2 regions of the Paenibacillus sp. B1-35 genome follow, and region 2 is predicted to be linked to the other one. Evidence: predicted binding sites of a transcription regulator. Region 2 holds the regulator's gene; the other holds the start of a gene.
What was found. Region 2 encodes Rex, which represses fermentation and respiration genes when NADH is low (regulators of the CRP and FNR family bind a similar motif). Its sites were predicted from a motif close to TTGTGAAATATTTCACAA; they were not measured.
Positions count from the first base shown of each region.

Region 1: a site for Rex is predicted at 1,363-1,380, ahead of ACQ5BJ_RS17880 (formate/nitrite transporter family protein). Genes of this name have one in related genera too.

Region 1 is NZ_JBCHVJ010000005.1:269,699-272,892, forward strand. It holds gene ACQ5BJ_RS17875 (beta-N-acetylhexosaminidase) at 1-76, opposite strand, end outside; gene ACQ5BJ_RS17880 (formate/nitrite transporter family protein) at 326-1,210, opposite strand; gene ACQ5BJ_RS17885 (NAD(P)/FAD-dependent oxidoreductase) at 1,510-2,946, opposite strand; purine riboswitch at 3,046-3,144, opposite strand.
Region 2 is NZ_JBCHVJ010000001.1:1,241,819-1,245,012, reverse strand. It holds gene dinG (ATP-dependent DNA helicase DinG) at 1-1,440, shown strand, start outside; gene ACQ5BJ_RS05210 (redox-sensing transcriptional repressor Rex) at 1,457-2,104, shown strand; gene ACQ5BJ_RS05205 (amidohydrolase) at 2,101-3,194, shown strand, end outside.

The sequences.
Region 1 (3,194 bases), on a different contig from region 2:
CCATATTTAATAACGACTGCAATTCTTGGATCCCTGGCAATAGTTGCTCGACACTGCCTATAAACTGTAACTTCACAGCAGATCCCTCCCCACGTGTTGTTGGATGCGCTTACAGATACGACATGATATCGTTATCTTCTCTTCTATATATGGCGCACACTAGTCACCCGTAGTTTACCACATCTATCTGTAATGGAGGTGACAAGCCCGTGAATTTATATAAAGAGCAGCATACCTGCGTTTTCGGCAAACAAAAAAGACCGAGCCTAATCATGACTCGATCTTGCCTACCTTTACATACCAATGTTCTGCGCTGCTGCCTCAGTTAGTGAACAGGCGAGCTCGCCGCTCCCGAAGGCATTGCGTTGCTTTCAGCACCTGTATCCTTCGAATGCAGATGCTCGGAAGCCCCATTCGTTACCTTCTGGTTATTCACATGCTGCGAACGTAAGTACACCATATAGTAAGCACCTGCTACAAAGACAACCCCTCCGGCCAAGTTGCCCAGCCAGACAGGAATGAAGTTCGACATATATTGCCCCCAGCTGAAATGCCCCTCAAAAATGGCTGCTGGAATGACAAACATATTGGCAACAACGTGCTGGAACCCGATGGCTACAAAAGCCATCGTCGGGAACCAAATGCCCATAATTTTTCCGCTGAAGCTCTTCGCCCCATAAGCCAACCATACCGCCAGTGCAACAAGCCAGTTGCAGCCAATCCCGCTGACAAAGGCCTGAATAAAGCTTTCATCCAGCTTATGAGCCGCTACATCAACGGTTTTCTGCAAATATGGGCCAGAACTCGTAAGCCCCACTACATGACCGAAGAAATACGCTACAAACAAAGCCCCCAAGAAATTAGCAAACGTAATCACCACGATATTTCGGATGGCCTCTCCGGTCGTTATGCAGCCTTTCATTCGGGCGAGCGGTACGGCCATCATATTCCCGGTCAACAACTCTCCGCCAGCTAATAAGACAAGGATCAACCCTACGGGGAACAACGCTGCTCCAATCAAGCTATTAATACTTCCCCATTCCGCGGGCGCGGCTGCCGTCACCCGTATATATAAGAGATAACCGAGCGCAATAAATGCCCCGGCAAGAAAACCTAAGATCAGCATGGCAGACAAAGGATTTCTCGCTTTGATCGTTCCGGTTTCCACTGTTGCCTCCGCAATTTGCTGCGGCTTCAAATAACCTGACATCGACATAACCTCCTGCTTGTGCATATTCCGATGCAAGCCTGATCATCCCAAGGCCTGCTTTCCATTCGCACCTACCCAGATGCGATTCACCCCGGTTGGAATGTCAACTGAACAGGTTGCAAATTCATTGTAACGAAGCCCTCACCATGATGTTGTGCATTTTATCACAAAGTATATTTCAAATATTGACCATTTTGCGTATACAAGGAAATAGGTGCACAGCATACAAAAAAAGCCAGCAAGTCAAGGTCTCGACTCACTGGCCCCCCCTATGAATTGGCTTGAGCGGCATCGTGCATTTACGCGCCGCGTTTGGCAACGATGCTGCGTGCAATGTGTACACCTGCGGCACCTGCCTGTGCGAGTCCGCGCGTAATGCCAGCGCCGTCTCCGCCGCAGTATAAGCCTTCAATTTCCGACTCCAATGTCGTATCCAGCTTTGGACGAGCGGAGTAGAATTTCGCCTCAACTCCATAAAATAACGTGTGCTCAGAAGCGATGCCCGGCGTTACACGATCAAGCGCTTCAACCATTTCAATGAGACTCTTCATCGTATTGTATGGAAGTACAAGACCCAAATCCCCAGCAACGGCCTCTTTCAAGGTAGGCTCCAGGAATCCTTCTTGGATGCGCTTTTCTGTTGAGCGGCGTCCGCGAATGATGTCCCCGTACTTCTGGACGATAATGCCGCCTCCGGACAAATCGTTCGCGCGCTTACAGATTTCACGAGCGTACTCATTCGGCTTATCGAACGGCTCCGTAAACTTATGCGATACAAGCAGCGCAAAATTCGTGTTTGCAGAGCCCAGCTTCGGATCCTTGAAGGAGTGTCCGTTCGCGCACATGATGCCACTGTGGTTCTCCACCACGACATGGCCAGACGGATTGCTGCAGAAGGTACGCACCTGTGTGCCAACAGACGTATTGAACACGAATTTCCCTTCATACAGGTGTTCATTGATTTCGCGCATAACGATATCGGAGGTCTCTACCCGCACCCCAACATCGACTTGGTTGTTGTACATTTTCAAGCGGCGCTTTTTCAATATTTCCGTCAACCATGCTGAGCCGTCACGTCCCGGCACGATTACCACTTGATCAGCTTCATGCTTCTCGCCGCTCTTTAGCTCAATCCCCTTCACAATATAACGCCCATCCTGCTTCTCTGAAATCAGATCCGCGACTTCTGTTTTGTAGGCCATTTCGACGCGAGGCTTCAAATATTCATAAATGGATTTTAAAATCTCCAGGTTCTGTTCCGTTCCCAAATGACGCACCTGTGCGCGCAGTAGCTTCAAGCCAGCAGAATAGCCCAGCTGTTCAATACGACGTACCGTTTCTGTTGTTGGATCGGTAATATCCGTTGTAGCTCCATGCTCCAGGTTGATTGCATCTACATATTTGATCAAGTCCAGTACTTGTGAAGCCGGCAAATAATCAGTCAGCCAGCCGCCAAATTCTGTCGTTACGTTAAATTTACCATCACTGTATGCCCCTGCTCCACCGAAGCCGTTTGTAATCGAACAAGCTGGGAGACAGCCGGCAAAGTCCTTCTTTCCTGCCGCTGGAGGACACTTTTGGATTTTCTCCTCCAAAATCGGACAGTTGCGGCGATAAATATCATGTCCCTTATCTACGAGCAATACTTTCAGATGTGGAGCCTTCAAAGATAATTCATAACAAGTGAAAATACCAGCCGGACCTGCTCCTACAACAATTACATCATATTTACTCATTGTTTCCTCCTCGATGCTCACGATGTTTCGGTCTATTTATCTCTTATCCGATGAGCCTGCACCTATTTGGGCAAAAAAAATATCCTGTTACGTGCAGGTATACCAAAGCATACCTATCGTAGTCAGGAATTTACGGCTCCTGGTAGAGACCCCTAGACCTTATCTCTGGGATATACGAACAGGATAAACAAAATAATGGCCAATCAATCCTTGCTCTCCACTTTCCGCGGGAGCAACCTTATTGTATC
Region 2 (3,194 bases):
ACGGCCGGCAAACACCTAGGCATTCACTTGCAATATTTTTCACTCATTCATCCGTTGACCCAGTTGTTCAAGGATAGTAAAAACGGGGCGCTTGTGCTGCTGCAGCAGCGCCTTCGCTTGTCAGGCAATGAAAAGGCGCTTGTCTGGGCAGAAGGAATTGATAAGATGCTGACACAGCTCGTCGATGTCAAGGATCAGTGGGATCGCTTGCATGAGCAACTTTATCAGATGCTGCCTTCCATGAATGAAGCCGGTCAAGCGGAGGGCGGCCAAGCTGTGCTTAGGCTGCCGTCAGGTAATCGTCCTGAAGCCTGGAGCTCTATTGCGGAACTGGAAGGCGATATTCATACCCGCTTAAGCGACATTGTCCGTTCGGGGGAGAAGCTCGTTAACGAATGGAAGGATTACGATGATGACGAGGTTCAAGGCGTTACGGCAGACGTGACAGGTCTGTTCAAGGACATTGGGCAACTTCGTGATGAATTCCGGGAGTTTATGCAGGGCAAGGATGCGGATACGGTATATTGGATGGAAGGAAATCTCCAATATAAGCATAAATCGATGCAAATGTATGCCGTCCCTGTTGATGTGAGTGAGGCACTGAAGCGTTATTTCTTTGAGCCGAAGAAGAGTGTCATTCTGACATCAGCAACATTGTCTGTCGATAAATCGTTCCAGTTCGTGGCCGAACAATTGGGCTTGAAGGATGCAGAACGGGATGGGCGCTTGAACACCGTGATCCTTCCGTCACCATTTAACTACCGTGAACAAGCGCTTGTAGTCATTCCGCGTGACTTTCCGAGCGTAAAGGGGGCGTCAGACGCTAAGTTTAATATGACGCTGATGCAGTCACTGGCCGATGTAGCTAAGGTGACAGAGGGACGAATGCTTGTATTATTCACATCGTATCGCATGCTGCGGGATGTATATGAGCCGCTAAAGGAAGCGCTAAGCCTCCATGGCATTCAAGTGCTGGGACAAGGAATTGACAGCGGCAATCGAAGCAAGCTGACACGAAGGTTCCGAGAACAGCCGAACTCGGTGCTTCTTGGGACAAGCAGCTTTTGGGAAGGAGTAGATATTCCGGGAGATGCGCTGACCTGTCTGGCGATTGTACGACTTCCTTTCCAGCCGCCGAATCACCCGTTAGTGGAAGCAAAATGCGATCGCTTGAAGCGGATGAATCAAAATCCGTTCCGCAAATATTCTGTACCGCAGGCTGTTATCCGGTTCAAGCAGGGATTCGGTCGTCTCGTGCGCACAACGCAGGACAAAGGGATTGTGATCATTTATGACACCCGGGTTATTGAGACAAGCTATGGCAAACACTTTCTTTACTCGCTGCCTGGTCCAAAAATGGAGCATATGGCAACAGAACAACTTGTACCACGTATAGATACGTGGCTAGACCATAATCAAAGAGGTATTGGAGAGCGATGAGAGGAGCTTTTTTAGGATGAAAGCACTAAAAATATCAGAAGCTGTCGTTCGGCGCTTACCCGTATATTTACGTCACCTATTAGAATTGAAGCAGCGTGAAGTGCTCACAGTTTCATCTCAAGATTTGGGACAGAAGCTGAACTTGAATCCTGCCCAAATTCGAAAGGACTTGGCATACTTCGGCGACTTCGGCCGCAAGGGTATCGGGTATGATGTATCGTATCTTATTCAACAAATTCGGCATATTTTAAAACTCGATCAGGTAATACCTGTTGGACTTGTCGGCGCAGGTAAATTAGGGCACGCCCTTTGCAACTACACCGTATACTTGAAAGATAATATGAAAATTGTTGCTGTGTTCGATGCTCAGGAGTCCAAAATTAACACTGAGATTAACAATTTGAAAGTTCAGCCCATGTCTGATCTCATTCCTACGGTTCGTGAAAAGCAAATTCGCATCGGAATCATTACGGTGCCGGCTACGGAAGCACAGCATGTTGCGGATCAATTTGTAGAGGCCGGGGTAGAAGCCATTTTGAATTTCGCGCCTGTCATCTTGAGAGTGCCGCCGAATATTCGGGTTCATACAGCCGACTTCACGACGGACTTGTTCAGTTTGGCGTATTATTTATCTGATAATGGAAAGGAAGTACCTGCCGAATGACACATCGAATCATTATTAAAAACGGCATATTTGCCGACTTGTCTCCAACTGCGAAACAATCCTCCTTCCATGGATTCATGGTCGTGGAAAATGATCGCATCGTTCATCTGGGAGCTGATTTGCCTGAGCAATACACAACTGAAGGTGCAGAAATCATTGATGGCAAGGGATTGTTCTTTATTCCAGGACTTGTGAATACACATGGACATGCTGCGATGTCTTTGCTGCGCGGATATGGTGATGACCTTGCGCTTCAAACGTGGCTGCAGGAGAAAATGTGGCCGATGGAAGGTAAGTTTACCGCTACGGATGTGTACTGGGGAACGGCGTTGTCGGTTGTTGAAATGTTGAAGGGCGGTACGACAACATTTGTTGATATGTATGATTACATGGATGAAGTGGCAAAGGTAAGTGAGCAATCTGGAATCCGTGCATCACTCATGCGCGGAGCGATTGGCTTGTGTCCGGAGGATGTACAGCGGGAGAAGTTGAATGAAGCGATCCAGTTCGCGAAGGATTGGAACGGGAAGGCAAATGGCCGCATTCGTACACTGTTGGCGCCACATGCGCCGTATACTTGCCCGCCATCCTTTATCGAGAGCTTTGTTCAGGCTGCGCATGATTTAGATTTGCCGCTTCATACTCATATGTCAGAAACGAAAGCTGAAGTAGAGCAAAATGTGAAGGATTATGGAATGCGTCCGGTAGCGCATCTCGAGAAGCTTGGCTTCTTCTCACGTCCTTCCTTCGTCGCTCATGGTGTTCATCTGACAGATGAGGAAATAGAAACGCTTGCGAAATATAATGTGGCGGTGTCTCACAATCCAGGCAGCAACTTGAAGCTGGCGAGCGGCGTTGCTCGCGTAACTGAGCTGCTTCGTGCAGGTGTTGTAGTATCACTTGGTACCGACGGACCGGCAAGCAACAATAACCTTGATATGTTTGAAGAAATTCGACTCGCCGCCCTGATCCATAAAGGCGTGTCCGGTGATCCGACTGCTATTCCTGCAGCAGAGGCACTGCGCATGGGAACAATCTATGGTGCGAAGACAATTCGTGTTGACGATATTGGCGCGCTTGAAGTGGGAAT